Regions from separate parts of the Uniformispora flossi genome, predicted to be linked through region 3. Evidence: predicted binding sites of a transcription regulator. Region 3 holds the regulator's gene; each other region holds the start of a gene.
What was found. Region 3 encodes HrcA, which represses chaperone genes, less so after heat shock. Its sites were predicted from a motif close to TTNGCACTCNGNNNNNCNGAGTGCNAA; they were not measured.
Positions count from the first base shown of each region.

Region 1 (10,163 bases), on a different contig from region 3:
GTGCGGGTTACTGCGGCGGGTGCCGGTCCAGCCAGTCCTCGAACAGCCGGTCGATCGCGTCGAGGAAGTCGTTCCCGGTGCTCGGCCGCATCCGCAGCACCTGCGGATCGTGGTCGCTGGCCTGGTCCGCGAACTCGGCGTTCACGTGCACGATGTCGTACTCGAACCGGGTGATCCGCGGGCTGGTCAGCACGTGGTCGAGGACCTGGCTGTTGCCGTTGTAGACGTAGCCGTACTGCTCGTCCGCGGGCAGCGTGGTGACCAGGCTGCGCAACGATCCGTCCGACGTCAGCTGCTGCAGCGCGGGCGAGAAGGCGAAGTCGTTCAGGTCGCCGAGCACGACCAGATTGGCCTTCGGGTCGGACGCCAGCAGCTTGCTCACGAAGTCGTGCAGCACCGCGGCCTGCCGGACCCGCTGCACCTCCGAGGTCCGGGTCGGCGGCTGGAAGCGGCTGTCGAGCGCCTGGTCGCCGCCCTTGGACGCGAAGTGGTTCGCGATCACGAACACCGTCCGGCCACGGAACAGGAACTCGGCGGCGAGCGGCTTGCGGCTGTTCGCCCACGCCTCGTCGGTCGGCGCGACGCGGCCGGGGGAGGCGGTCAGCTGGGTCTGGCCGTACCAGGTCTTGCGCACGTCGACCGCGGTCGTCGCGTCGCCACCGGGGCGGTCGACGAACTGCACGCGCTTGGGGTCGAACAGGAACGCGGTGCGGATGTTGCCGCCCGGCTGGCCGCCGTCCTTCCCGTCCTGCGGCGCGATCGACCGCCACTGGTACGCCGGGCCGCCGGCCGCGGAGATCGCGGCGACGAGCCGACTCAGGGTCTGGTCCGCGGCGACCGTGCCGTCGTCGTCCGGGCCGCTGTTGTCCTGGATCTCCTCCAGGGCCACGATGTCCGGCGTCGCCAGGTTCGTGACGATGCCGCGGGCGAGGCGGTCGAACTTCGCCTGCGTGTCCTTCGGCGACAGGTTCTCCACGTTGTACGTGGCGACCGCCAGTTCGGTGGTCTTCTGATCGCGCGTCACCTCGGGCGTGCGGCCCGCGGAGGTCAGGTGGCCGAGCGTGGTGGCGGCGATGCCGTAGCCGCCGAAGCTGTCGTACGTCATCGGACCCGCGGTCGGGCCGGAAAGGGTGTCGCCGACGTTCGCCGTCGGGAACGGGCGCTCGGCGAACGGGATGAGCGAGGTGACCTTGATCCGGCCCGGGTTCTGTGCGGTGTACGAGCCGTACAGCGTGCCACCGCCCGCCGTCGGGTTCTGCCCCAGCTCGGTGGTGACCCACAGCTCGCCGTGCGTGTTGGTGGCGCCGACGACGCGCGTGTCGGCGACCTGCACGCGCTCGCTCTCCAGCGACTCGTAGAAGTCGAGCGCGTAGGCGGACGGCTGGAGCGGCAGCGTGTCCAGCGCACCGTCCCGCGTGTAGGCGTCCGGCACGGACGCCGCGTCCAGCACCACCGCCGCGGGCAGCGGGTTGCCGGACGACGCGACCGTCCACGACGCGCCGGTGAGTTCGGTCAGCGACTGCGGCGCGGCGTCGGCGGAACCCGGGTAGTACTCCTCGACCTTGCCGGTCACCGTGACCGCGTCGCCCACCGCGACGCCCTGCGGCGTCGCGTTGCCGGTGAACACGAACAGGCCTTCAGAGGTGCGCGGGTCGTCGTCGGGCTGCGGGTCCTGGATCCAGAAGCCGCGCGACGAGCCGAACGGGCGGATCGCGGTGACGATGCCGGGGACCGCGGAGACCTGGGCGCCGTTCTTCGGCGAGACCCGCGTGGTGCCCTGGATGTCGTGGATGCGCGCGGTCGGCGCGGGCTCGCCGCCCGGCGTCCCCGGGACTTCTCCGCGGGCGTTGACCGGAGTGGGCGCGCCCGCGGTGAAGTCCGCGGCGTTGTCGTCGGTGTCGTCGGAAGACGCGTCGCGGGCGACCGCGGCACTGTTCGACGCGCCGGTCGCGGGAGAGCCTTCGCGGACGGCGGCGTTGCCGTAGCCGACGAGGTCGCGGACCCGGGTGTCGGCGGCGCACTCGTCGGGCGTCGAGCAGGTCAGCCGGTCGGCGGTGGCGGCCACCGCGACGGTGCCGGCGGTCGCGGACATCGCGATCGACCCGGCGACGTCCGGTGTCGGCAGTGCCACGGTGCCGTTCTGGCCCTTGGCTTCGGCGACGAGCAGGCGCCCGCCCGGGGCGATGCTGCCGGTGAGCGCGGTGGCCTGCCACGCGGTGCCCGCGGCGGCGGTCGCCGAGCGGTACTGCACGGTCCAGCCGGTCAGGTCGACGGCGGCGGCGGACTTGTTGACGAGTTCGACGAAGTCGTGGGTGAGGGTGGCGCCCGCGTTGCCGCCGCCGCCGTAGACCTCGGCGACGAGCACGTCGGGAGAGGGGGCCGCGGCAGCCGGATGCGCGGCGATCAGCACGGGACTCACGGCGAGCGCGCCCGCGACGGCCGTCGCGAGCGTGCGGGGAGATCGGCGCCTGCGTGGCGGCGTCGGTCGAGATGTCACCCGGATCCTCCTGATCCTCCTGGGGCGGTGGGCCGAACGGGCAAATCCTCGGGAGCGCTGGTGAACGCGGGCCGTCGCCGGAACGACGGCCGGGCCGTGCGGGGCGGAACAACGAACGGGAAAGCGGACAACTCGGCGGGCCGGGCACGGCGGATTTCTCCGCGCGTAGACCCCGAGGGAATCGAAGCAGGTCGGGCAGCGGAATCCCAGGGGGCGCGAGGAGCGGGTTGCCGGGCGCGGGGGCGTGCGCGGTCGTGGCGCGGTCGTCGCGCGGTCGTGCGGATCGCGGTGGGGATCCCTGTGTGGCCTTTGTGTGGATCTTCGTGGGGCCTTGGTCCAGGCTTGTCCGGGCCTTCGCGTCGCCTTCGCGCGGCCTGCGTGCGGCCTGCGTGTGGATTTCGCGCGGCCTTCGCGCGGCCCTCGCGTGGCCGGGGTGTCCGCTTCGCCGCCGTAGACTCGCGACATGGACTCCGCCCCCACGCTCCGCGCCATGCGCTGGTGGGACATCGCACCGCTGCTCGTGCTCGAACACGACCTGTTCCCCGAAGACGCCTGGTCCGAGGGCATGTTCTGGTCGGAACTCGCGGAGCCGGAAACCCACCACTACGTGGTTGCCGAGGACGCGTCCGGCACGATCGCCGGCTACGCGGGCCTGGCCGTGGCCGGCGGCGACGCCGACGTGCAGACCATCGGCGTCCGGCGCGACCTGTGGGGCACCGGCCTCGGTGCCGACCTGCTCGCCGACCTGCTGTCCGCGGCCCGCGCGCACGGCTGCGGGCACGTGCTGCTGGAAGTCCGCGTGGACAACGTCCGCGCGCAACGCCTGTACGAACGCTTCGGGTTCGCGCCGCTCGGTATCCGCCGCGGCTACTACCAGCCGGCCAACGTCGACGCGCTGGTCATGCGCTGCGACCTGAGCCGCACCCCTGTTCCTTCCGCTGCTCCCGCTTCTGCTGCTGCCTCGCCCGACTCGAACGGAGCCTCCGCCGGTGGCTGACGAACCCCTGGTCCTCGGCATCGAGACCTCGTGCGACGAGACCGGTATCGGCATCGTGCGCGGCACCACGCTGCTCGCCGACGCGGTTGCGTCCAGCGTCGACGAGCACGCCCGCTTCGGCGGCGTGGTCCCCGAAGTGGCCAGTCGCGCGCACTTGGAGGCCATGGTCCCCACAGTGCACCGCGCGCTGAAGACCGCAGGCGTCACGATGGCGGACATCGACGCGATCGCGGTCACCTCCGGCCCCGGCCTGGCCGGTGCGCTGCTCGTCGGCGTCGCCGCGGCCAAGGGCTACGCGATGGCGCTCGACAAGCCGGTGTACGGCGTCAACCACCTCGCCGCCCACGTCTGCGTCGACCAGCTCGAGCACGGGCGGCTGCCGGAGCCGTGCATGGCGCTGCTGGTGTCGGGCGGGCATTCGTCGCTGCTGATGGTGCCCGATGTGACGTCCGATGTACGGCCGTTGGGCTCCACCATCGACGATGCGGCGGGGGAGGCGTTCGACAAGGTCGCCCGTGTCCTCGGGCTCGGGTTTCCGGGCGGGCCGGTGATCGACCGGAAGGCCCGCGAGGGCGACCCGGAGGCGATCGCGTTCCCGCGCGGCCTCACCGGCCCCCGCGACGCGGCCTACGACTTCTCCTTCTCCGGACTCAAGACCGCGGTAGCGCGCTGGGTCGAGGGCCGGGCGCGCGACGGGCAGCCGGTGCCGGTCGCGGATGTGGCGGCGTCGTTCCAGGAAGCCGTCGTGGACGTGCTCACCCGCAAGGCGATCCGGGCGTGCCGGGAGAACGGCGTCGAACACCTGCTGCTCGGCGGCGGCGTCGCGGCCAATTCGCGGCTGCGCGCGATGGCCGCGGAGCGCTGTGCGGCGGCCGGGATCTCGTTGCGCGTGCCCCGTCCGGGCCTGTGCACGGACAACGGCGCGATGGTCGCGGCGCTGGGCGCGGAAATGGTGAACCGCAACCGGCGCCCGTCGCTGCTCGACATTCCGGCGGATTCGTCGATGCCGGTTACCGTCACCCAGGCCTGAGGAGTCAGCTGTGACCGCACCCGTGACCGCGTCGATGTGGGAGGCGAAAGCCGAACCCGGCAGCGCCGAGGCCTTGGTCGAATGGGTCTACGCGACGGCGCTCCCGTCGCTGCGCAGCGCCCCCGGGCTGACGCGTGCCGAGGTGTTCCGCAGCGCGGACAGCCGCGTCGTGGTCATCAGCCTGTGGACCGGCGACCCGGCCGGACTGCCGGATCCGCCGGCGGATCTGCTGGCACGTCCGCCGCATGCGTGGGACTTCGAGCAGGTGCAGCGCTGAGCCGTCGGATGTCGGGTTGCCGCCCGGGTCGGTGCCCGCGCTGGTGTTCGGGCCGGTACTCGTGTGGGTGTTCGGGTGCAACGGTGGGCGGCCTCGCGCGCGTGTAGTCCTCGGAGCCGTCCGTACGCGGGCGGCCCGGGGAACCGCGGTGGTCCTGAGGGTGCTCCGCGGGCCATCCCGCGACCTGCCGAGAAATCCGGCCCGTCCCCGACGAGGAGGCCTGATTCACAAGCCGGGGACGGGACGGCCGCACCGCATGGCGACGCGCCGCCGCACGTGCCATGCCTTCAGGACTTGAGTGTGCCCTGTGCACGCCGACCTATACACCCGTATCGACATTCCCGGGCCGGTCGGTTGCGCGATGGTGTATGCGGAGCCGCGTACGGTGGGACGCCGGTGTGACGCTGTGGATCGATGAAGGGCGCGGAACCGTGGCGGTACGTACAGCAGTTCGGGCGGCTCGGGCAGCTCGGACGGGGGCCCGGGTGCGGCTCGGTGTGGTGGGCGCGGTCGTCGCGGCGCTGCTCCTGGCGGGATGCGGGGACGACAACAAGCCGAAACCGTTCGGACAGAACATGCCCAGCGCCGGTGCGGTGCCCTCCGGTTCGTCCGCGCCCGGCAACAACACGCAGGCCGCCCCCGCTCCGGACGACGTCCAGGCGGCAGCGGCGCGCTGGGGCATCAAGCCGTTCGCCGCACCGCCCAAGCCGCCCGCGCAGAAGCCGGTGAAGGCGAATCTGTCGGCACCGGTCGTGGTCCGGCAGGTCCCCACCGACCAGAAGATCGTGTTCGTCACGCTCGACGACGGGGCGGAGAAGGACCCGAAGTTCCTCGACATGCTGAAGGACCTCGGCGTGCCGGTGACGATGTTCCTGAACGACACATACATCAAGCAGAACCCGGACTATTTCAAGAAGCTCCAGGAACTCGGCAACACGATCCAGAACCACACCGTCGACCACCCGAACCTGAAGACGCTGTCGGCGGAGGCGCAGAAGCGCGAGATCTGCGGCGACTCGGACGCCATCGCGGCGGCATACGGGAAGCGCCCGGTGCTGTTCCGGCCGCCGTTCGGGAACTACAACGACGCCACGCTGAAGGCGGCGGGGGAGTGCGGGATGGGCGCGATCATCCTGTGGCGCGAGTCGATGCAGATCAACGACATGCAGTACGACGAGGGCCTGAAGAAGCTCCATCCGGGCGACATCATCCTGGCGCACTTCCGCGGACCGTCGGAGCTGAAGGGCACGACGATGACGCAGATGATGGCGAACCTGTTCAAGAAGATCCAGGAACAGGGGTTCACCATCGCGCGCTTGGACGACTACGTGTGAGTTCGGTCCTGTGGTGAGGGGCGGGCTCGTCGGGGGTGGCCGGTGGCCGGATTCCGGCGGGCTTGCCTTACACGGGGTGGCCGAGCAGCATCGTCGGCGCGCCGTCGACCCGGGTCAGGAACACCGTCGCCGACGTTCGCCCGGACGGCTTGACCTTCTTCAGGACTTCCTCGGGTGTGACGGCCGAGCCGCGCTTCTTCACCGTCAGCGTGCCGATGTCGCGTTCCCGGACCAGGGCCTTGAGCCGTTTGAGGTTGAAGGGCAGCACGTCGGTGAGCCGGTACGCGTGTGCGAACGGGGTTGGCACGAGCGTGTCGGCGGTGATGTAGGCGATCGACTCGTCCACCAGCACGCCGCCGACCTCCTCGGCGACCTCGGCGACCAAGTGGGCGCGGATGACGGCGCCATCGGGCTCGTAGAGGTAACGCCCCACAGGGCCGTGCGGCGCCTGACGCGGGGTGGCCGCCGCGAGGGACGCGGCCTGCGGCAACAGCGTTGCCCGAAGCGGCTGTTCGACGAGTTTCTCGCCCCACCAGAGGACGGCTTCCTTCACGTCCCCCGCGTAGGACACCCATTCGGCTTCCATCCCCGACGGGATGGCCTCGTGCGGAATCCCCGGCGCGACCTTCGCGGCGCCGCACGGCACTTTCGCGGCGAGCGTGTCGAGGAACGACAGCGGCGGCGAGTAGGCCTCCGGATCGAACACCCGCCCCCGCGCGGTCCGCCGCGCCGGGTCGAGGAACGCGGCGTCGTACCCAGCGAGTTCGACCTCGGTCACATCGGCGCACCGCACCTCGACGCGCTCGGCGAGCCCCAGCGCCTCGGCATTCGCCGCGGCCACCGCGCACGTCAGCGGATCCCGGTCGACGGCCACCACCCGCACCCCGGCACGCGCGAGTGCGAGCGCGTCACCCCCGATCCCGCAGCACAGATCCACCGCGGTACGGATGCCCGCGGCGGCGATGCGTGCGGCCCGGTGATCGGCGACCGCCACCCGGGTGGACTGCTCGACTCCGTGCGCCGTGAAGAACATCCGCGCGGCATCGTCCCCGAACTTCGCCTTCCCCCGCTGCCGCAGCCGCTCCTGCGTCATCGCCGCGGCGACCAGCTCCGCCGGGAACTCCTTCCGCAGCCTCGTCGCCAGGGCGATCTCGTCACCGGTCCCAAACCCCCGCACCCGCTCGAGCAGCCCGCGCCCCTCATCGGCCATCAACAACGCAAAGGTCTGGGTATCCACCCACCCATTCTCCCGGTCGGTGCGCACGCCCCGATCACCCCCACACCTTGTCGACCGTATGGTTGTCGCGCGGTGTGGCGGGGTGGCAAAGGCGGCGTAGGCACGGGGGATGTGGGGGAACAGCGTGGCGCGTGAGAGCCAGAAGGCCCGAGACCACCGGGACCGCCGGGGCCACCGGCCGGGCGGCCTACGGAAGCGCCCCCGTCGAAACCGGCCGCCCACCCGCCAAAGCCTGCGCCGTGCGGCCTACGCCTGGGCGGCCTACACCGTCGCCATCTGCGCCGCCGGCGTGAACTCCTGGTTCGCCTACTCCGGCCGCACCCGCGTGCTGCACATCTCCGCGCAGATCCTCGCCGCACTCATCGGCACAGCCGTCGCCCTCGACTACTGGCGCCGCTCCACCCGCACCCCCGAAGCACCCCGCCCGGCCCCCACACACTCCCTACGCACGCATGGTGATGGCGCGGAAGGGGGGTGAAGTATGTGTCCGGGCGGCTCCCTCGCAGCGAGGGCCGTGGCGCTACCGACGAGCCCCGACAAGCACCGCGTCCATCTGCGGTCCCGTTCGCAGAATCGCTTGGTACATAGCGACTTCACCAAACCGCACGACCACACCCGTGGACTGTCAGCGGGCTCAGCAGGCGGAGGGCACTTTCACCCCGGGGCGATCCAGGACCTCGACGAACATGATCGCGCCATGGACGACGTCGAGGATGACCATCCCGCTCTCGGGGGACAACGCGATGTTCCGGTGCCCCAAGCCGTACCTGCCGACGGGCCTGGAGGCGGTGTAGAAGCTCTGGCAGTGGTCGCCGTCGCACGCGCACGTCCCGACGACGGGCATGGACGGCAGAAACGCGGCGAGGCCGTACTCCCCTTCGTCACGCAGGAGCCGGCAGAGTTCCTCACACAGTTCCGGCAGCAGCTCCGCCACACGCGGCGGCCGCCTCACCGCCCTTCGACTGGGTAGCTCATGCCCGGATTATCGTCCCGAGCCCGCGATCCCCGCCGGCGCTTCGAACTGACGGTACGCGTGCCCGATCACGATCGATCGGATCCGTACGACAGCGGTCCGTTACCGCTCGCGGCGCGCTTGGCGCAGGGGGCACAGGTGCAACACGCCCCCCGGGTTATTGGCACTCTAGTTGACGGAGTGCTAACCGAAGCCTAGGGTCTGTGATTGGCACTCTCCCCATGAGTGTGCCAACGCGACGGGCAGGTCCGGCACCCGCGACGACGGGCTTACCTGGTCGCCACCTGACAATTACCCCGTGAGATCTCCGAAGGGGGAGGTCGGATCGTGACGACCGCCAGCACCAAGGTTGCCATCAAGCCGCTTGAGGACCGCATTGTGGTCCAGACGCTCGAAGCCGAGCAGACCACGGCCTCGGGCCTGGTCATTCCGGACACGGCGAAGGAGAAGCCCCAGGAGGGCACTGTCCTGGCCGTGGGCCCGGGCCGGTTCGAGGACGGGCAGCGACTGCCGCTCGACGTGAAGGTCGGCGACACCGTGCTCTACAGCAAGTACGGCGGCACCGAGGTGAAGTACAACGGCGAGGAGTACCTCGTCCTCTCGGCGCGCGACGTTCTCGCAATCATCGAGAAGTGACGATCGCAGCCACCCGCTGAGCCAACGACCCGCCCCGGGCACCCCGACTGGGGCGCCCGGGGCGGTGTCGTTGCGCAGGCAAGGACCGCGGCGCCGTGACGGTCCGCGCGGCGGTGCGAGGCGAACCGGAACGCATCGTTTCGCACCCGCACGGCAGCGCACCGCACACGTGCCGCATCACGCGCTGAAAAACGGCTGACCAAGCCGAAGAGGAACAGAGGATTCACATCCCATGGCCAAGATTCTCCAGTTCGACGAGCACGCCCGTCGTTCGCTCGAGCGCGGCGTCAACGCGCTCGCGGACGCGGTCAAGGTGACGATCGGCCCCAAGGGCCGCAACGTCGTCATCGACAAGAAGTTCGGCGCGCCGACGATCACCAACGACGGCGTCACCATCGCCCGCGAGGTGGAACTCGACGACCCGTACGAGAACCTCGGCGCGCAGCTCGCGAAGGAGGTGGCGACCAAGACCAACGACATCGCGGGTGACGGCACCACCACCGCGACCGTGCTGGCGCAGGCGCTGGTCCGCGAGGGCCTGCGCAACGTCGCCGCCGGTGCCGCGCCGATGGACCTGAAGAAGGGCATCGACGCCGCGGTCAAGGCCGTGTCGGACGAGCTGCTCGGCACCGCCCGCGCGATCGAGGGCAAGGAAGACATCGCCAACGTCGCCGCGCTCTCCGCGCAGGACCGGCAGATCGGCGAGCTGATCGCCGAGGCGATGGACAAGGTCGGCAAGGACGGTGTCATCACCGTCGAAGAGTCGAACACCATGGGCCTCGAACTCGAGTTCACCGAGGGCCTGCAGTTCGACAAGGGCTACCTGTCGCCGTACATGGTGACCGACCAGGAGCGTATGGAGGCCGTCCTCGACGACCCGTACATCCTGATCAACCAGGGCAAGATCTCGGCGATCGCCGAGCTGCTGCCGATCCTCGAGAAGGTCATCCAGTCGGGCGGCAACAAGCCGCTGCTGATCATCGCCGAGGACATCGACGGCGAGGCGCTGTCCACGCTGGTCGTCAACAAGATCCGCGGCACGTTCAACGCCGTCGCGGTCAAGGCCCCGGGCTTCGGCGACCGCCGCAAGGCGATGCTGGAGGACATGGCCATCCTCACCGGCGCCCAGGTCATCGCGCCCGAGGTCGGCCTCAAGCTCGACCAGGCCGGCCTGGACGTGCT
Region 1 covers NZ_JBMULZ010000004.1:133,374-143,536, reverse strand. The annotation lists gene ACPA54_RS10450 (lamin tail domain-containing protein) at 8-2,419, opposite strand; gene rimI (ribosomal protein S18-alanine N-acetyltransferase) at 2,961-3,494, shown strand; gene tsaD (tRNA (adenosine(37)-N6)-threonylcarbamoyltransferase complex transferase subunit TsaD) at 3,487-4,524, shown strand; gene ACPA54_RS10435 (antibiotic biosynthesis monooxygenase family protein) at 4,535-4,801, shown strand; gene ACPA54_RS10430 (polysaccharide deacetylase family protein) at 5,287-6,135, shown strand; gene ACPA54_RS10425 (class I SAM-dependent methyltransferase) at 6,203-7,345, opposite strand; gene ACPA54_RS10420 (hypothetical protein) at 7,497-7,850, shown strand; gene ACPA54_RS10415 (hypothetical protein) at 8,007-8,306, opposite strand; gene groES (co-chaperone GroES) at 8,673-8,981, shown strand; gene groL (chaperonin GroEL) at 9,214-10,163, shown strand, end outside.
Region 1: groES (co-chaperone GroES) is a predicted target of HrcA. The motif match lies at 8,506-8,532, and genes of this name have one in related genera.

Region 2 (10,163 bases), on a different contig from region 3:
AAGACCTGGCCGGGTACGTGGACGGCGAGGCGCACCAGATCGACCTGGCCGAGGACGGCTGGCACCTGCGCCCGTACCAGCTGGAGGCCGTGGAGGGCTTCTGGCACGGCGGTTCGGGTGTCGTGGTGCTGCCGTGCGGCGCCGGCAAGACGCTCGTCGGCGCGGCGGCGATGGCGACCGCGAAGGCGACCACGCTGATCCTGGTGACCAACACGGTCTCGGCGCGGCAGTGGAAGGCCGAGCTGGTCAAGCGGACGTCGCTGACCGAGGACGAGATCGGCGAGTACAGCGGCACCCGCAAGGAGATCCGCCCGGTCACGATCGCCACGTACCAGGTGGTGACGACGCGCCGGAAGGGCGTCTACCCGCACCTGGAGCTGTTCGATTCGCGGGACTGGGGCCTCATCGTCTACGACGAGGTGCACCTGCTGCCCGCGCCGATCTTCCGGTTCACCGCCGACCTGCAGGCCCGGCGGCGGCTCGGCCTGACCGCGACGCTGGTGCGCGAAGACGGCCGCGAAGGCGACGTGTTCTCGCTGATCGGCCCGAAGCGGTACGACGCGCCGTGGAAGGAGATCGAGAACCAGGGCTACATCGCGCCCGCGGACTGCGTCGAGGTGCGGGTCACGCTGACCGACGCGGAACGACTGGCGTACGCGACGGCCGAGCCGGAGGAGCGCTACCGGTTCTGCGCGACCACCGCGACCAAGACGCGGGTCACCCGCGAACTGGTGGAGAGCCATGCGGGCGAGCAGACGCTGGTCATCGGCCAGTACATCGACCAGCTCGACGAACTCGGCGAGACGCTGAACGCCCCGGTCATCAAGGGCGAGACCCGCAACACCGAGCGGGAGCGGCTGTTCGAGGCGTTCCGGCAGGGCGAGATCTCCGTGCTGGTGGTCAGCAAGGTCGCCAACTTCTCGATCGACCTGCCGGAGGCGGCGGTCGCGATCCAGGTGTCCGGCTCGTTCGGGTCGCGCCAGGAGGAGGCCCAGCGCCTCGGCCGGGTGCTGCGCCCGAAGGCGGACGGCCGCGCGGCGCGCTTCTACTCGGTGGTGGCGCGGGACACGATCGACCAGGAGTTCGCCGCGCACCGGCAGCGGTTCCTGGCCGAGCAGGGCTACGCGTACCGCATCGTCGACGCCGACGACCTGCGCGGCGGCGAGCTTCCGGACGAGGTTTCCTGAGAGACGGACCGGACGGGCGGGACGGCAGAGATGCCAGGGACGGCAGGGACGGCAGGGACGGCGGTCAATCGACGCCGTCCTTGCCGAGGATCGCGACTTTCAGCCCGGTGACGGCGAAGATCGCCGCGCCGCGCACGGTGAGCGCGGCGATCCGGCCGGTCCGGGCGAGGACGCTTTCGTGGGCCCGGCCGGACGCCGCGGCGTCCGGGCCGAGCGGGGCGGACAGAGCGTGGGAGTGGAATACGGTCACCATGTCCACAACGTTAGGTTTCCCCGCATAAGGGGCGCGTCGGCACCGGGTCGCCAATCGGGGTAGGCCGCGGGGATGACACCCCCGACCCGGCCTCGGGGACGCCCTCGGGGTCGGCCCCGGGGCCCGGACGCGCATCGGATTCCGCGCCGGAATCGGTTTGCCCGCCCCGGAGCGCCCGCCTAAGCTGGCCTGCTTCCGCTGCCGCGTAACCGCACTGCCCGCGAGGGTTGGGCGCCGGCGCCACGCCGCCCGGTCGGAATCGGTCGGCGACCCCGCTGCCGCTACCGCACCCGGAGCCCGCATGCCCGCGTTCGAAACGGACCCCGCCCCCTACGCCGGCGACGGCCTCGCCCCCGACGCCCGGTCGGCCGACCTGCCCGACACCGAGGCGGACCCCGAAGCCGCACTCGCCGCGGAACAAGCCCACCTGGCCGCGGCCCGCACGGCCCTGCGCCGCATGCGCGAGGAGACCGAGGCGCTCGACCTCCGCGACGTCGGCGGCAACGACGTCTCCAACAAGCTCGTGCACAGCCTGATCCAGGCCCGCATCGCGGCCCTCGCCGACCACGCGCACGCCCCGCTGTTCTTCGGCCGCGTCGACGGCCGCTTCGCGGACGCCCCCGACGTGTCCACCGGCACCGCGCCCGTCGAGGTCGCCGCCGATCCGACGCGACCCGTCGAACGCTTCTGGATCGGCCGCCGCCATGTGCACGACCACCTCGGCGACCCGATGGTCGTCGACTGGCGCGCCCCGGTGTCGCGGTCGTTCTACCGCGCCACCCGCATCGAACCGCTCGGCGTGGAGCTGCGCCGCCGTTTCGGCTGGACCGGCGGCGACCTGACCGCGTTCGAGGACGAGCACCTCACCGACCGCGACGAGACCGACCGCGCGAGCGCGATCCTGGCCGCGGAGATCGAGCGCCCGCGCGTCGGCCCGATGCGCGACATCGTCGCGACCATCCAGCCCGAACAGGACGAGATCGTCCGCGCCGACCTCGGCGACACCGTCTGCGTCCAAGGCGCGCCCGGCACCGGGAAGACCGCGGTCGGCCTGCACCGCGTGGCGTGGCTGCTGTACGCGCACCGCGAGCGGCTCCAGCGCAGCGGCACCCTGGTCGTCGGCCCGAACCGGTCGTTCCTCGACTACATCCAGCAGGTGCTGCCCGCGCTCGGCGAGGTCGAGGTCGGGCAGACCACCGTCGAGGACCTCGTCGGCCGCGTCGCGCGCGTACCGGTCAAAGCCCCCGACGACCCGGACCGGGGGCGGCTCAAGGGCGACGCGCGGATGGCCGAGGTGCTGCGCTGCGCGGTGTGGTCCGGTGTCGCGATGCCGGCCGAGTCGCTGCTGGTGGTGCGGGGTTCGCGGCGGTGGCGGCTGCCCGCGTACGAGATCGAGGAGGTCGTGACCGCGCTGCGCGGCCGCGACGTCCGGTACGGCGCCGCCCGCGACATGCTGCACCAGCGCCTCGCGCACGCGGTGCTGGTGCAGATGGAACGCGCCGGCGAGTCCCCGGACGACCGGGTGCAGGACGCGGTGGCGCGGTCCAAGCCGGTGCGCGACGTGGTCAACGCGGTGTGGCCGGCCGTCGATCCGGCGAAGCTGGTGCTGCGGCTGTTCTCCGACCCGGAGTTCCTGGCCGCGAACGCGGACGGCATCCTCACCACCGAGGAACAGGCGCTGCTGCTGTGGGAGAAGCCGGCCCGCGGGGTCGGTTCGGCGAAGTGGACGCCCGCGGACGCGGTGCTCATCGACGAGGCGGCCGACCTGGTCGCGCGGACACCGAGCGTCGGCCACGTCGTCGTCGACGAAGCCCAGGACCTGTCGGCGATGCAGTGCCGCGCGATCGGCCGCCGCTGCACCACGGGTTCGGCGACCGTGCTCGGCGACATCGCGCAGGGCACCACGCCGTGGGCGGCCGCCGACTGGGCCGAGACGCTCCGGCACCTCGGGCACGAGGGCGCCCGTGTCGAGGAGTTGACCCAGGGCTTCCGGGTGCCGCGCGAAATCCTCGACTTCGCGAGCCGCCTGCTCCCGCACATCGCCCCCGGCCTGGCCCCCGCGTCGTCGGTTCGCGAGGCGCCCGGGTCGCTCACCCTGAACCCGGCCGACGCGGCGGACTTGGACACCGCGGCGGCCGCCGACGCCCGGGTCCTGCTCGGTCTGGAAGGCTCGGTCGGCCTGATCGCCGCCGACGCCCGCATTCCGGCGCTGGCCAAGGCGCTCGCCGAAACCGGCACCGATTTCCGCGAGTTGGGCGCCGACACCGCGACCGAGTCGCGGCTCAACCTGGTCCCGGCGAGCCTGGCCAAGGGCCTTGAGTTCGACCACATCGCGGTCGTCGAACCGGCGGAGATCGTCGAAGCCGAACCGCAAGGCCTGCGACGGCTGTACGTCGTGTTGACCCGCGCCGTCTCCGGCCTGGTGGTCACGCACAGCCGCGCACTCCCCGACGAACTCGCCGCCTGAACCGGACGGACGTCACGCCCGCATTCCCGGAACGATCATCGGATTCGCCGACCGGGTCTCGGGGGATGCTCCGCTCGGGGCGCCGCACCGCATGGCGTCCCGGGAAATGCCGGGGGCGGCTGGCATGCTGAACCCGTGGAACGCATCCAGGAGACCGCCACCATGACGCTGCAGGAACGCTGGGCCCGGCTCGTCGGGGACTCCGGCGCGACGGCCGCCGCCGTCGGCGAGGATCTGATCGGCCGGTACTCGCAGGCGCACCGGCGCTACCACGCGACGGGACACCTGCTCGCGGTACTCGACCTCGTCGACGAACTCGCCCAGGACGCCGACGACCCGGACGCGGTCCGGTTCGCCGCGTGGTTCCACGACGCGGTCTACGACCCGGCCCGCGCCGACAACGAGGAACGCAGCGCCCGCCTCGCGGAACGCGCGCTCACCGAGGCGGGCATCGACCCGCCGCTGGTCGCGGAGACCGCCCGGCTGGTACGGGTCACCGCCGAGCACGCCCCGTCCGAAGGCGACCGCAACGCGGCGGTGCTGTGCGACGCGGACCTCGCGATCCTGGCCACGCCGCGCGAGACCTACGACGCCTATGCGGCGGCGGTCCGGGACGAGTACGCGTTCGTCCCGGAGGAGGCCTTCCGCAACGCGCGCGCCGCGGTACTGCGTGATCTGCTGGCGCTGCCACGGCTGTTCCACACGCCGATGGGCTACGCCCGCTACGAGGAGCCGGCGCGGCGCAACCTGCGGACGGAACTGGAGCGGCTGGAAGGCGGGATCCCCCGGCAGCAGGGCTGAGCGCCAGGGCGTGTCTAGGGCGCGTCCGGCGCCGGGCCCGCGTTGCGCCGCTTCCGCCGCCGCAGCCCGGCGGCATTGAGCCGCGCCACGAGTTCCCTGCCGCCGACCGGTTGCGCGCCCAGCGCGATCGCCCGGTCGTACATTTCCGCCGGGACGTCGTAGTGGTCCCGGTCGAACCCGCGCTCGGGCGCGCCCAAAGCGCGTGCGAACGCGTGCAGTTCGTCGTAGGAGACGTCGCTGACCAGGTGCGACCACATGCGGCCGTGACCGGGCCACGTGGGGGGATCGATGAGTACCGTCACGGGTCGATCATCCCCCGCGGCGCGGCCGACAGGCCCGGGGGACGCGGCGGGACGACGTCCGCCACGCGATCGGCCCTGCCCGTGCCGCGTGCCCCCGCCGCGGCTCCGCCCCCGGCCGCGGACAATGGAGGGGTGGACGCAGACCCCATCGAAGACCCCGTCGAAACCGCCCTTCACGAAGCCCGCGCGGTGGTGCTGCGCGACCTGACCGCGTGCGGCGCCACCGACCCGGCCATCGTGTCCCTCGTCGAGGACGCCGTGGCGGGGCGCCGCTGGTGGTGCCGCGAGTGGCCGGACGGCGCGAAGTTCGCCCCCGGACTCGTCGCGCAGGACGTCCAGGAAGCCCTCGACGAAACGGGCATCCGCTGGCCCGCCTGCCCCCACCACGCCGACACGGAAGACGCCCACCAGCTCTACCTGGAACCCGAACTGGGCGAAGACCCGACGTGGATGTGCGAGAAGGCGGCGACTCCGATCGCCCCGCTGGGGTGGCTCTCGGCGGCCGAGTAGGAAACGCCGAAGGGCGGCACCCCCAAGGGGATGCCGCCCTCCGAAGAGACCTCGGCGTCGAATACCCGCCGTCCGGTCCGCGGGCCCGGTCACCGGGCCCTCGGATCAGAAGTCCATGCCGCCCATGTCGGGGGCGCCGCCGGCCGGGGCGCCGCCCTTCTCCGGCTTGTCCGCGATGACGGCCTCGGTGGTGAGGAACAGCGCGGCGATGGAGGCCGCGTTCTGCAGCGCGGAGCGCGTCACCTTGGCCGGGTCGATGATGCCGGTCGCGACCAGGTCGACGTACTCGCCGGTCGCGGCGTTCAGACCGTGGCCCGAGGGAAGGTTGCGCACCTTCTCCACGACAACGCCGCCCTCAAGGCCGGCGTTGACCGCGATCTGCTTCAGCGGGGCCTCGACGGCGAGCTTGACGATCGCGGCACCGGTGGCCTCGTCGCCGTCCAGCTCGAGCTTGCCGAACGCACCCTCGGACGCCTGGAGCAGGGCCACGCCACCACCGGCGACGATGCCCTCCTCGACGGCGGCCTTGGCGTTGCGCACCGCGTCCTCGATGCGGTGCTTGCGCTCCTTGAGCTCCACCTCGGTGGCCGCGCCGGCCTTGATGACGGCCACGCCGCCGGCCAGCTTGGCGAGGCGCTCCTGGAGCTTCTCGCGGTCGTAGTCCGAGTCGGACTGCTCGATCTCCGCGCGGATCTGGTTCACGCGGCCCGCGACCTGGTCCGAGTCGCCGGCGCCGTCGACGATCGTCGTCTCGTCCTTGGTGACGACGACCTTGCGGGCGCGGCCGAGCAGGTCGATGCCCGCGTTCTCCAGCTTGAGGCCGACCTCTTCGCTGACGACCTGGCCACCGGTGAGGATGGCGATGTCGCCCAGCATGGCCTTGCGGCGGTCGCCGAAGCCCGGGGCCTTGACGGCGACGGACTTGAAGGTGCCGCGGATCTTGTTGACGACGAGCGTGGCCAGGGCCTCGCCCTCGACGTCCTCGGCGATGATCGCGAGCGGCTTGCCGCTCTGCATGACCTTCTCCAGCAGCGGGAGGAGGTCCTTCACCGAGGCGATCTTGCTGTTGACGATCAGGATGTACGGGTCGTCGAGGACGGCCTCCATACGCTCCGGGTCGGTGGAGAAGTAGGGCGAGATGTAGCCCTTGTCGAAGCGCATGCCCTCGGTGAGCTCGAGCTCGAGCCCGAAGGTGTTGCTCTCCTCGACGGTGATGACGCCTTCCTTGCCGACCTTGTCCATCGCCTCGGCGATCATCTCGCCGATCTGCGGGTCGGCGGCGGAGATGGAGGCCGTGGAAGCGATCTGCTCCTTGGTCTCGACGTCCTTCGCCAGGTTGAGCAGCTGCTCGGAGACGGCCTCGACGGCCTTCTCGATGCCGCGCTTGAGGGCCATCGGGTTGGCGCCGGCGGCGACGTTGCGGAGACCCTCACGCACGAGCGCCTGGGCCAGGACGGTCGCGGTCGTCGTGCCGTCACCGGCGACGTCGTCCGTCTTCTTCGCGACCTCCTTGACCAGCTCGGCGCCGATCTTCTCGTACGGGTCTTCCAGCTCGATTTCCTTGGCGATGCTCACACCATCGTTGGTGATGGTGGGCGCGCCCCACTTCTTCTCGAGCACGACGTTGCGGCCCTTGGGGCCGAGCGTGACCTTGACGGCGTCGGCGAGCTGGTTCATCCCGCGCTCAAGGCCGCGACGCGCCTCTTCGTCGAACGCGATGATCTTGGCCATGTGGTGAGGTCCTCCCAGAACGGGGTGGATGCTGAAGGACCGGCCGACGCCCGCGACGGACGACCCGACTCCGCGGGGATCCTTCCCCCACGGCCTCCGGACCTCGTCTGCCCGGTCCTTTTGTCACTCTCACATCCAGAGTGCTAACGCCAATGATTAGCACTCGGGTAGGTCGAGTGCAAGCGGACCCGGCCGTATCAGGGCCCGCGCCGCGCTGCCGCCCCTGCCGTCCCGCCCGCTCCGGCGCCCCCCGGGCACGCCGAAGGCCCGGACCCCCCTGCACGGGGGACCGGGCCTTCGGCACGTCTGAAGAAGAAAAGCAGTATTCAGAAGAGCTGTGAACGGGCTCAGCCGGTCACGCGGACCATGTCCGCCTGCGGGCCCTTCTGCCCCTGCGAGATCTCGAACTCGACCCGCTGTCCTTCCTCAAGCGTCCGGTACCCGTCCATCTGGATCGCGCTGTAGTGGACGAAGACGTCCGCACCACCGTCGACCGCGATGAAGCCGTACCCCTTCTCCGCGTTGAACCACTTGACGGTGCCCTGAGCCATTCCTAACTCCCCTGTTACTGGCCCTTTCACGGAAACTGCGCGCCGCAGCTCCGGGTCGTTCGCTTACTTCTTGACCGACTGAGTGAAGTCAGCACAGGGCAAGCAGGTTCGCGAGTTGTTGCCACACACCAGGAACCAGTACGTGGAACCGTCCGACCGCGGCTGAATGTATCCGGATGCGTGCCCGACGCAACAGGTCAAACGGACGAGAAATCCGGGAGGAATAAAAGCCCCAGAGCGTGACGTAGGCCACGGAAAGCCGCATTTCACTCCGCAATAAATGCGACGAACGGGACATTTCGGGTGTGATCCCGGCCACGGGATTCTGTGGCGGTTGCCGCGACATCTCCGGAAAATGCGGTAGTACCGGAGTGCACCGGCACCAGCCTTCCACGGAATCGGCGGTTCCGAATGCGGCGCGCCGCAAGGCGCTCTGGCGGGCCTCGGGTTGGGATCATGAAAAAAGTCCGCCGCCCGGTGCACCGGGCGGCGGACTTCGTTTATTGCGGGATCAACAACCGCCCGCGACGGCCGGGATCACCGAGACGTTCGCACCGTCCGGCGTCGCGGTCTGCAGGCCGTCCGCGAAACGCACGTCGTCGTCGTTGACATAGACGTTCACGAACCGGCGCAGCTTGCCGGTGTCGTCGAGCACGCGCGCCGCGATGCCCGGGTAGCTCTTCTCCAGCGACTCGACGACCTCGGCCAGCGTCGCGCCCTCGGCGGTGACCTCGGCGGCGCCGTCGGTGTAGGTGCGCAGGATCGTCGGAATGCGGACGGAAACGCTCATCTGTGTCATCAACCTTTCGAGGCTCTTACGGAGGCGGCGTCAGGCCAGGCCGGCCGCGCGGAACGCGTCCAGCGAAGGGCGGATGGTCGCGGTCGCGCCCGTCGTGCCCTCGATGGCGTCCAGGGTCTTGAGTCCGTCGCCGGTGTTGAGGACGACGGTCGTGGCGTCCGGGTCCAGCTGCCCGGTCTCCACCAGCTTGCGCAGCACGCCGACGGTCACGCCGCCCGCGGTCTCGCCGAAGATGCCCTCGGTCCGGGCCAGCAGCTTGATCGCGTCGACGACCTGCGTGTCGTCGACGTCCTCCACCGCGCCGCCGGTCCGCTTGCACACGTCGAGCACGTAGGGCCCGTCCGCCGGGTTGCCGATGGCCAGGGACTTGGCGATGGTGTCCGGCTTGACCGGCCGGATCACGTCGTGCCCGGCCTTCCACGCGGCGGACACCGGCGAGCAGCCCTCGGCCTGCGCCCCGAAGATCTTGTAGGGGGCGTCCTCGACCAGGCCGAGCTTGATCAGCTCGCGGAAGCCCTTGTCGATCTTGGTGAGCTGCGAGCCGGACGCGATCGGGATCACGATCTGCTCGGGCAGCCGCCAGCCGAGCTGCTCGGCGATCTCGTAGGCCAGCGTCTTGGAGCCCTCGCCGTAGTACGGCCGCAGGTTGACGTTGACGAAGCCCCATCCCTCGCCGACCGGGTCGCCGATCAGCTCCGAGCAGAATCGGTTGACCTCGTCGTAGGTGCCCTCGATCGCGACCAGCTCGCCGCCGTAGGCGGCCGCCGTGACGACCTTGCCGGCCTCCAGGTCGGACGGGATGAACACGCAGGAGCGCAGGCCCGCCCGGGCGGCCGCGGCGCCGACGGCACCGGCCAGGTTCCCGGTCGACGAGCAGGAGAGCGTGGTGAAGCCGAAGTTGCGGGCCGCCTCGAGGGCGATGGCCACCACGCGGTCCTTGAACGAGTGCGTCGGGTTGCCCGAGTCGTCCTTGACGTACAGGTCCTTCAGGCCCAGCTCGCGGCCCAGGTTGCGGGCCGCGACCAGCTTGGTGAAGCCCGGGTTGAGGTTCGGGCGGGAGGCCACGTCCGCGGACACGGGCAGCAGCGGCGCGTACCGCCAGATGCTGTTCGGACCGGCTTCGATCTGCTCGCGGGTCACGCCGCCGGAGAAGTCGTAGGCGACCTCCAGCGGCCCGAAACAGAACGCACACGCGAAGATCGGGCCGAGGTCGTAGCGCTCACCGCATTCGCGGCACGACAAGGCGGCCGCGGGGCCGAAGGCACCGGAGGTCAGGGCGGCGGAATCGATCGTGGGTGTAGCCATGGCGAGGCCTCTCTCCTCATCTTCCCCACGGGGGTTCCCGCGGGACGGACTTGGCACCAGTCCGCCGGGAGGCCCGCGTGCAATGCACATGGGTACCGATCGGATGGTTGCCGGGGCTTCAACGGGCCGTTCCCTCTGCCCCTCTGGATGAGCTGTATGGCGGGCTAGTGGGCCGTATCACCGGCTCGTGCACCGCATTTGTCCGGGTCGACGTGCGATCGTCGTACCTCGTGACGAAGACTGTAACCGAAGCGGCC
Region 2 covers NZ_JBMULZ010000004.1:443,223-453,385, forward strand. The annotation lists gene ACPA54_RS11850 (DNA repair helicase XPB) at 1-1,187, shown strand, start outside; gene ACPA54_RS11855 (hypothetical protein) at 1,252-1,440, opposite strand; gene ACPA54_RS11860 (HelD family protein) at 1,742-3,907, shown strand; gene ACPA54_RS11865 (HD domain-containing protein) at 4,070-4,708, shown strand; gene ACPA54_RS11870 (DUF4031 domain-containing protein) at 4,723-5,010, opposite strand; gene ACPA54_RS11875 (hypothetical protein) at 5,143-5,520, shown strand; gene groL (chaperonin GroEL) at 5,626-7,251, opposite strand; gene ACPA54_RS11885 (cold-shock protein) at 7,599-7,802, opposite strand; gene ACPA54_RS11890 (ubiquitin-like small modifier protein 1) at 8,314-8,592, opposite strand; gene thrC (threonine synthase) at 8,632-9,906, opposite strand; SAM riboswitch class I at 9,920-10,060, opposite strand.
Region 2: groL (chaperonin GroEL) is a predicted target of HrcA. The motif match lies at 7,408-7,434, and genes of this name have one in related genera.

Region 3 (10,163 bases):
GCAGCTACCAGGTCTCCCTGGCCGAATTCGCCCCCGGCGTCGCCGAGAAGCTCTTCGCCGACACCGCCGGCGCGGTCAAGAACGACACCACCACGGACTGCCTCGCCTACAGCGCCAAGAACGCCAAGGGCGACATCACCTCCGTCGAAGGCGGCACCCAGGACGCCCCCAAACTCGGTGACGCGTCCCTGAAGCTCCTGGTCGCCTACGGACCTAAGGCGTCCATGGACAACCCCTCCAACGCCAACCCGGCCGGCTACGTCCAGTTCATCCGCGTCGGCACCGCCATAGCCGCCGTCTATGTCGTCAGCGACGTCAACGTCGGCATGTTCCCGAAGGACTTCCCGGACGACCTGGTGAAGACCCAGGTGGACAAGCTGGCCGCGGCGAAGAAGGGCTGACCCGCACCGCGGCGTCGGCGGGCGGTGCGGCATGATCCGGACTCGACACATTGCGTCGACCGGCCGTCCCGGGGAGTCTCATGCACACCGCTCGCCCTGCCGCAACAGCCGCCGCACTGCTGGCACTTGTCATCGCCTCCGCCGGCTGTTCCGGCGGCGGCAAGTCGGGTGACAATGCGGACGACAAGCCCGCGCAGGGGCAGCCGGTCGCGCCTGCGGCCGGTGCGCCGTCCACGGCCGGTTCCGCGCCCGGCGGGCAGCCGTCCACCGCGGCGGCCTCGGCACCTTCGGCGGGCAAGGACATCGACCCGGCAAAGGTGCCCGACTTGCTGGTGGCCAATGCCGACCTCCCGGACGGCTGGAAGACCAGCTCGGACTTCCTGACCGACGACACCGGTGCGGCGAACCCGGAGAAGTGCCAAGCCGTTGCCGACCTCCTGCAAGGGCGCAGTGCCGCCGTGGAGCCCGTCGCAGCCGTGCGCACCGGGCTGCAAGACGGTTCCGCCACGGGCTCGCTGCGCGCGATCGGCATCCGCGCCTACACCGACGGAGGCGCCGCGAAGCTGATGGCCGACGCCGTCGCTGCCCGCCCCGGCTGTGCGACGTTCCGGGCGGTCGACTCGCAGGGCAAAGAAGCCGAGTACCACATCGCCCCCGGCAACCCGCCGAAACTCGGCGACGACGGCTTCGCCTCGCTGGTCACCACCAAGGCCGGCACCAAGAGCTACACGCTGCCCGCCACCCTCATCCGGGTCGGAAACGTCATCGTGAGCTTCATGGCCTACCAAGGCTCGTTCCCCGACGACGTCATACGCGCCCAGGTCGCCAAGGTCGTCGCCGCGCAGAAGGCCTGACGCGATCCGGCCCGGCCCCTCGCGCCTCCGGGCCACCTTTTCCCCGGTGGATCTTGCTTCGTCTGCCCGTGCGGGTATGCGATGGACGCAGTCGAGGCGATCCCTCGCAGATGTGCCGCTGCGCGGAGCCGGCGGGCGCCTTCACGGGTGCCGCGGGGTCCGGTCCGGGGGCGTTGCCGGAGCCGTCACCCACGGCATACGGGCGCATACTGGACATAGCGGGTCGCGTGGTCATCCCCGCGCGCCCGTGGGCGGTGCCGCTGTGCGGTGGTCCTCACCCGTCGGCCGACGCCCGGTCGCCCGGCGGATACCGGTTCCGTCCGGACCCGATCGGTCCTGTCCGGCCCCGCGAGGAGGCGGCGATGTTCGAGGAAGCGCAGTACCTGGCCCCGGTGACCCGGCGTGCCGACGGCAGCATCGAAGTCGAGCTGTCGCGAAGCCACCCGGGGTTCGCCGACCCGGTGTACCGCGAACGGCGCAACCGGATCGCCGAACTGGCGCTGCGCCACGTGCCCGGCGAGCCGATCCCCGCCGTGGAGTACACCCCCGAGGAACACGAAGTGTGGCGGATCGTGTCCGCCGAGCTGGCCGTCGCGCACCGCGAGCTGGCCGTCGCCGAATACCTGCACGGCGGCGAGCGCCTCGCCCTGCCGAAGGACCGCATCCCGCAGCTCGAGGAAGTCAGCGACTGGCTGGAGCCCCTCACAGGCTTCCGCTACCTGCCCGCGGCCGGACTGGTCGAGCTGCGCGAGTTCTACGGCACGCTCGCCGACTCCCTCTTCCACTCCACGCAGTACATCCGGCACCACAGCGTGCCGCTCTACACCCCCGAGCCGGACGTCGTCCACGAGGTCATCGGCCACGCCAACGCCCTCGCCAGCGACCGGTTCGCCGCGCTGTACCGGCTGGCCGGCGAGGCCGCCCGCCGAGTGGAGAGCCGCGAAGCACTGGAGTTCGTGTCCAAGGTCTTCTGGTTCACGCTGGAGTTCGGCGTGATGGCCGAAGGCGGCGAACTCAAGGCCTACGGCGCAGGCATCCTGTCCTCGTACGGCGAGATCCGCGAGTTCCGCCAGATGGATATCCGCCCGCTCGACCTGGCCGCCATGGGCACCACCACGTACGACATCACCCACTACCAGGACGTGCTGTTCCGCGCCGAATCGATGGCGCACCTCGAAGACGTCGTCGGCGCGTTCTGGGCCACCTGCGACGACGACGCCATCGCGCGCCTGGCACTCCCGGTGTCCTGAACCGATGCCCTGAACCGATGCCCTGAACCGGTGTCCTGAACCGGTGTCCTGAACCGGTGTCCTGAACCGGTGTCCTGAGCCGGTGCCCTGAACCGGCGTCCCGAAAGCGCAGAATCCGGCCGCGCTCCGCAGCACACGAACCGCGGGGCGCGGCCCGTCACTCCTCCGGCGGCGCCGTCACGAAGTCGATCAGCTCCTCGACCCGCCCCAGCAGGGCCGGCTCCAAGTCGCGGTACGAGTGCACGTGCGACAGGATCCACCGCCACGTCTCGCCGGTCGACGACGTCCGCCCCAGTGCCGCGTTGATCCCCGTCTTCCAGTCCGTTCCGCGCGGCACCGACGGCCACGCGTCCACGCCCAGCACGGACGGCTTCACCGCCTGCCAGATGTCCACGAACGGGTGCCCCGCCACCAGCACATGCGCGCCGAACGGGCCCGCCGCGACCTCCGCCGCGATCCGGCTCTCCTTCGACCCGGGCACCAGGTGGTCCACCAGCACCCCCAGCCTGCGACCCGGACCGGGAGCGAACTCACTTACCACCGCGGGCAGATCGTCGACGCCTTCGAGGAACTCCACGACCACACCCTCGATCCGCAGGTCGTCGCCCCACACGCGCTCGACCAACTCCGCGTCGTGCTTGCCCTCGACGTAGATCCGGCCCGCCCGCGCCACCCGCGCCTGATGCCCCGCCACCGCGATCGACCCCGACGCCGTGTGCGTCTTCCGCTGCGGCGCCGGCTGCCCGGCCCGCGGCCGCACCAGCGTCACCACCGCGCCGTCCACGAGGAAGCCCCGCGGCTCCATCGGGAACACCCGCAGCTTCCCGTGCCGGTCCTCCAGCGTGACCGTCAGGCCCTCGGGGGTCTTCTCCACCCGCACCACCGCGCCGCAGAACCCGGTCTCGGCCTCCTCGACCACCAGGTCCCGCTCCGCCTCCACCTCGGGAACCGGCTTCGGCTTCTTCCACGGCGGGGTCAGATCCGGCCCGTAACTCCTGCTGCGCATGGCAGCGAACGCTAGCGGGCTCAACCCCCGTCGACGGGGTCGGCACGCCGCGCCTTCACGTACTCCCATTGGCCCAGTACGAACTCCCGGTCCACCGGCTCGCCGTGCCCCGGCACCACCACCGACTCGGGCAGTTCCAGCAGATGCGCCAACGTGCCCGGCCACTCCGCCGGGAACGAATCCGGGCCGTACGACGGCGGCGCCGACTCCTCCACCAGATCCCCGGCCAACAGCACCCCCGCCTCCGGCACCCGCACCACCACATCGCAGCCGGTGTGGCCCCGGCCCGGCGCGTAGAGCAGCGCCTCCGCACCGCCGATATCCAGCCGTACTTCACGGCCCGCATCCACCAGATGCGTCGGCGCGACGATCCGCACCGCCGCCATGTCCCGCTCCGGCATACCGAACCGGACCGCGTCCGCCCGGCCCTCCTCGCCCCACCGCGCCAAATACGCGGGCAGGCCCGCGTGACCCCACACGTCCGCGTCCGGAAAACGACGCAGCACCTCCGCATTGCCGTAGCAATGGTCGAAGTGCCCGTGCGTATTCACCACCGCCAACGCGCGCGCGGCAGCCCGTCCCGCTCCAGCACCGACGCCAACCCGTCGAGCAGCGCCGCGGTCTCCCGCTCATACGAGCCGGTGTCGACCAGCACGAACCCCGCACGCCCCGCGACCGCCGCCACATTCAGTGCCAAAGCGGGCACCCGCGCGACATACAAACCCGCCCCGAAAGACCGCCAGGACGGGCTTTCGTCATGTTCCGCGTGTACCATCCGTCGACCCTTGCACAGACGGCAGGGTACGGACCCGACGACACCGCCGTACACTGGCACTCCGACAAGAGGAGTGCCAAGGCCAGGCCAGGGAGGTGCGCACGGTGCTGGACGACCGCAAGCTCGACGTGCTGCGCGCCATCGTGCAGGACTACGTCGCCACCCAGGAGCCCGTCGGCTCCAAAGCGCTCGCGGAACGCCACAACCTCGGAGTGTCCCCGGCCACCATCCGCAACGACATGGCTGTGCTCGAAGAAGAGGGCTACATCACCCAGCCCCACACCAGCGCCGGACGCGTCCCCACCGACGCGGGCTACCGGCTCTTCGTCGACCGGCTCGCCGGCATCAAGCCGCTCTCCACGCCGGAACGCCGCGCCATCCAGAGCTTCCTCGACGGCGCCGTCGACCTCGACGACGTCGTGGGACGCACCGTCCGCCTCCTCGCCCAGCTGACCCACCAGGTCGCCGTCGTGCAGTACCCCTCGCTGACCCGCTCCACCATCCGGCACGTCGAACTGCTCACCCTCGCGCCGACCCGGGTCATGCTCATCCTCATCACCAGCACCGGGCGCATCGAACAACGCGCCATGGACGTGGCGGCACCCATCGGCGAGGATCTCCTCGCCGACCTGCGCGCCCGCATCAACGCCCGCGTCGTCGGCAAACGCTTCGCCGACGTCGCGCTGCTCGTCCAGGACCTCGACGAATCGTTCACCGTCGAAGAACGGCCGATCGTCGGTACCGTCCTGGCCAACCTGCTCGACACTTTGGTGGAACAGCAGGAAGAACGGGTCGTCCTCGCCGGCACCGCCAACCTCACCCGGTTCGGTCCGGATTTCCCGATGACGATCCGCCCGGTCCTCGAAGCCCTGGAGGAGCATGTCGTCCTCCTGCGCCTGCTCGGCGAAGCCACCGAGCCGGCCATGGTGGTGCGGATCGGGCACGAGAACATGCACGAGGGACTGGCCGCCACCTCGGTGGTTTCCGTCGGGTACGGCAGCGGTGACGAGGCGCTCGCCAAACTCGGCGTGCTCGGGCCGACCCGGATGGACTACCCCGGAACGATGGGAGCAGTGCGCGCCGTGGCACGGTACGTCGGACAGATTCTCGCGGAGTCGTAGTTGACCACTGATTACTACGAGGTCCTCGGTGTTCGGCGCGATGCCACGCCCGAGGAAATCAAAAAAGCCTTCCGTCGCCTGGCGCGCGAACTGCATCCGGACGTCAATCCGGACCCCAAGACGCAGGAGCGCTTCAAGGAGATCAACGCCGCCTACGAGGTCCTCTCGGACCCGCAGAAGCGGCAGATGTACGACCTCGGGGGCGACCCCCTCGGGGGCGCGGGCGCCGCGGCCGGCGGCTTCGGCGCCGGCTTCGGGTTCAGCGACATCATGGACGCCTTCTTCGGCCAGGCCAGCCAGCGCGGACCGCGCTCGCGGACCCGCCGCGGCCAGGACGCCATGATCCGCATCGAGGTGCAGCTGGAGGAGGCGGCGTTCGGCACGACCCGGGAAATCCAGGTCGACACGGCGATCACCTGCACCACCTGCAACGGCGAAGGCGCCGCCCCCGGCACCACCGCCCAGACCTGCGACATGTGCCGCGGCCGCGGCGAGGTCAGCCAGGTCACCCGGTCGTTCCTCGGCCAGGTCATGACCTCGCGGCCCTGCCCCCAGTGCCAGGGCTTCGGGACGGTCGTGCCGAACCCGTGCCCCGAGTGCGCCGGCGACGGCCGGGTCCGGGCCCGCCGCACGCTCACCGTCAAGATCCCCGCGGGCGTCGACGCCGGCACCCGCATCCAGCTCGCCGGCGAAGGCGAGGTCGGCCCCGGCGGCGGCCCCGCGGGCGACCTGTACGTGGAGATCGCCGAGGTCCCGCACCCGACGTTCCAGCGCCGCGGCGACGACCTGCACTGCACCGTCACCATCCCGATGACGGCCGCGGCGCTCGGCACCAAGGTCCCCCTGGAGACCCTGGACGGCATGACCGAGATCGACATCCGCCCCGGCACCCAGTCCGGCCAGTCGATCCCGCTGCACGGCCGCGGCGTCACCCACCTCCGCGGCGGCGGCCGCGGCGACCTGATCGTGCACGTCGAGGTCCAGACGCCCTCGAAGCTCGACCCGGAGCAGGAGGAACTCCTGCGGCGCCTGGCCAAGCTGCGCGGCGAGGAACGCCCGCAGGGGCAGTTCTCGCCCGGGCAGCAGGGACTGTTCTCACGGCTGAAGGACGCGTTCAACGGGCGCTGACACGCGGTCGTCGGATGCCGTCGCCCCGCGCCCCGGAGTTTCGGGGCGCGGGGCGCGGTGGTTCCCGGGCGCGGCGACGTAGGGTCGGTCCGTGACCGTGTCCTGGCCCCTGCCCCTCGTCCAAGCCCCCATGGCGGGCGGCGCCTCCGGCCCCGAGCTGGCCGCGGCGGTGAGCGACGCCGGAGGCCTCGGCTTCCTGGCCGCCGGCTACAAGACCGCCGACGCCACCGCCGCCGACATCACCGCCCTGCGCGGACGCACCGACCGGCCCTTCGGCGTCAACCTCTTCGTCCCGGGCGAGACCTCCGAGGCCGTCGCCACCGACGAACTCCCCGCCTACCGCACGCGCCTGACGGCCGACGCCGACCGCTACGGCGTCGCCCTCGGCGACGTGCCCGCGCACGGCATCGACGACGACTGGAACGCCAAGGTGGCGCTGCTCCTCGACGACCCTGTCCCCGTCGTCTCGTTCACCTTCGGCTGCCCCGCCACGGACCTCCTCGCCGCCTTCCGCGACCGCGGCACGCTGACCGCCGTCACCGTCACCGCGCCGTACGAAGCCGGCCTCGCCGCCGCGGCCGGCGCCGACCTGCTCGTCGTCCAAGGCACCGAAGCCGGCGCGCACCAGGGCCGCTGGGACAACACCGGGCCGATCGGCGAGCCGTACGGCCTCCTCACCCTCCTCGCGCTCGTCCGCGAACTCACCGGACTGCCGCTGATCGCCACCGGCGGCCTGATGACCGGCGCGCAAGTCCGGGCCGTCCTCGCCGCCGGCGCGGTCGCCGCGCAACTCGGCACGGCGTTCCTCCGCTGCCCCGAATCGGGCGCGCCCGCCGCGCACAAGGCGGCCCTCGCCGACCCGCGGTTCGGCGAGACCCGGCTGACCCGGGCGTTCTCCGGACGCCCGGCACGCGGCCTCGTCAACGCGTTCGTCGAGGCGCACAGCGCCGAAGCGCCCGCCGCGTACCCGGAAATCCACTACGCGACGGCCCCGATCCGCCGCGCCGCGGCCGCCGCCGACGACCCCGCCGCGATGGCCCTATGGGCCGGCCAGGGCTGGCGGCTCGCGCGCGCCGAACCCGCGGCGGACGTGGTGGCACGGGTGACGGCAGACTTGGGCTGAGTCTTCGGAAGCCCTCCGAAGCCTTCCGAGAACCTTGCAGAAAGAGCCCCCATTGTGAGCGCACCCGTTTTCCTCACCGGCGACCCCGCCCTGCGCACCGGGCGCCGGGTCGTCCTCGACGGAGCCGAGGGACGGCATGCGGTCACCGTCCGGCGGATCGCCGTCGGCGAGGAGGTCGTGCTGACCGACGGGAAGGGCCTGTCGGTGCGCGGCACGGTCGCGGTGGTCGAGGGCAAGGACACGCTGTACGTCGACGTCGCCGAGCGCGCCGAAGAGCCGCCGCCGGCGCCGCGGATCGTCGTCGTGCAGGCGCTGCCGAAGGGCGACCGCGGGGAACTGGCGGTCGAGACGATGACCGAGGTCGGCGTCGACGTGATCGTGCCGTGGGCCGCATCGCGCTGCATCACGCAGTGGAAGGGCGAGCGGGGGGCGAAGTCCCTCGCCAAGTGGCGGGCCACGGCGCGGGAGGCGGGCAAGCAGGCCCGCCGCGTGCATCTGCCGGACGTGACCGAGCCGATGACGACCCGTCAGGTGGCGGGGCTGCTGGGCGGGGCCGCGTTCGCGGGCATCCTGCACGAGGAGGCTGCGGAGCCGCTGGCCACGGCGGAGTTGCCGGGCGACGGCGATCTCGTGCTCGTCGTCGGACCGGAAGGTGGCGTCTCGCCGGAGGAGATCACCGCGTTCACGACCGCCGGTGCGGCGCCCTACCGGCTGGGGCCGACGGTGCTGCGGACGTCCACCGCGGGCGTGTCGGCCGCATCGGTCCTGCTGGCCCGCTGCGGCCGCTGGTCCTGACCGGCCCGCGCGGCGCCAGCCGATAGCATCGCGCCGAACCTGCACTCACTAGGAGGCACGCATGGCGGCTGGGGAACCCCAGGCGGACTGCCTGTTCTGCAAGATCGTGGCCGGTGACGTGCCCGCCACGGTCGTGCACCAGACCAAGGACGTCGTCGCGTTCCGCGACATCAACCCGCAGGCGCCGACCCACATCCTGGTGATCCCGCGCGCCCACTACGCCAACGCGGGCGACCTCGGCGCCAACGCACCCGAGCTGGCCGGCACGCTCCTCGCCGAGGCCGCGTCGGTGGCAGCGGCGGAGGACATCGCGGACAGCGGCTACCGGATAGTGTTCAACACCGGCGCCGGCGCGGGCCAGACGGTCTTCCACGTGCATGCCCACCTGCTCGGCGGCCGCGGGCTGAGCTGGCCGCCCGGGTAAGCCCGAAAGGCCGGGGCTCGGTCACGGCGGTGGCGGTGCGGGACGCGCCGCCACCGTAACACCCCTGCCCCACCGTGTCTTCGCTCCTCAACGGGCCCTCCCTCTCCCAACCACCATCCGGGAGATCTCGCGTCGAAGGGCCCTCCCCCGCCTCCTCCGCCATCGGGCACCATCGGCGATCAATCCCGGTGCAGCACCCAACACCCCGAAGTCTGCGGGGTGGTTATCCCGGCCGCCGCATCTCACGCACCAAAGCTGTGGACAACCACTCCCACTGGCCACCACGCCACCCACAGCCGCCGTCGGCAGCCGCCCAGCCATCGCCGTGCACTCTCAGCACACTCACAAGCCCTCCTGCTCCCCACAAGCCTTCCGCCCCCGCATCGTCGAAAATAGATCCCATGTCCCCCCGCGAACTCCTCGTCCTGGGCACCGCCAGCCAAGCCCCCACGCGGCACCGGAACCACAACGGCTATCTGCTGCGCTGGGACGGCGAAGGGCTGTTGTTCGATCCGGGGGAGGGCACCCAGCGGCAGATGGTCTACGCCGGGGCGGCCGCGACCGACATCACCCGGATCTGCGTCACGCACTTCCACGGCGACCACTGCCTCGGCCTGCCCGGCGTCGTGCAGCGGCTCAGCCTCGACCGCGTGCGGCACGAGGTCACCGCGTACTACCCGGCCAGCGGCCAGGCCTACTTCGACCGCCTGCACCACGCCAGCGTGTTCCACGAGACCGCCGTCCTGCGCGAGCACCCCGTCGCCGGCGACACCGCGACCGTGCCACTCGACGCCTTCGCGCTCACCGCGAGCCGCCTCTCCCACCCGGTCGAGTCGTACGGCTACCGCCTCGTCGAACCCGACGGCCGCCGCATGCTCCCCGAGCGCCTCGCCGAATACGGCGTCACCGGCCCCGCGGTCGGCCGCCTCCAACGCGAAGGCTCCGTCGACATCGACGGCAAGCTCGTCGTCCTCGACGAGGTCAGCGAAGTCCGCCGCGGCCAGAGCTTCGCGTTCGTCATGGACACCCGGCTCTGCGACGCCGTCTTCGAACTCGCCGACGGCACCGACATGCTCGTCTGCGAGTCCACCTTCCTGCACGAGGACGAGGCCCTCGCCGAAGCCCACGGCCACCTCACCGCCCGCCAAGCCGGCGCCGTCGCCCGCGAGGCCCGCGCCCGGCTGCTCGTCCTCACCCACTTCTCGCAGCGCTACACCGACCCCCACGCGTTCGTCGACGACGCCCGCAAGGAATTCGACGGCCCCATCCACGTCGCCGCCGACCTC
Region 3 covers NZ_JBMULZ010000015.1:196,800-206,962, reverse strand. The annotation lists gene ACPA54_RS28485 (hypothetical protein) at 1-401, shown strand, start outside; gene ACPA54_RS28480 (hypothetical protein) at 482-1,255, shown strand; gene ACPA54_RS28475 (phenylalanine 4-monooxygenase) at 1,618-2,505, shown strand; gene ACPA54_RS28470 (DUF3097 domain-containing protein) at 2,663-3,511, opposite strand; gene ACPA54_RS28465 (MBL fold metallo-hydrolase) at 3,532-4,062, opposite strand; gene ACPA54_RS28460 (hypothetical protein) at 4,059-4,208, opposite strand; gene hrcA (heat-inducible transcriptional repressor HrcA) at 4,391-5,407, shown strand; gene dnaJ (molecular chaperone DnaJ) at 5,408-6,535, shown strand; gene ACPA54_RS28445 (nitronate monooxygenase) at 6,627-7,658, shown strand; gene ACPA54_RS28440 (16S rRNA (uracil(1498)-N(3))-methyltransferase) at 7,713-8,453, shown strand; gene ACPA54_RS28435 (histidine triad nucleotide-binding protein) at 8,515-8,877, shown strand; gene ACPA54_RS28430 (ribonuclease Z) at 9,279-10,163, shown strand, end outside.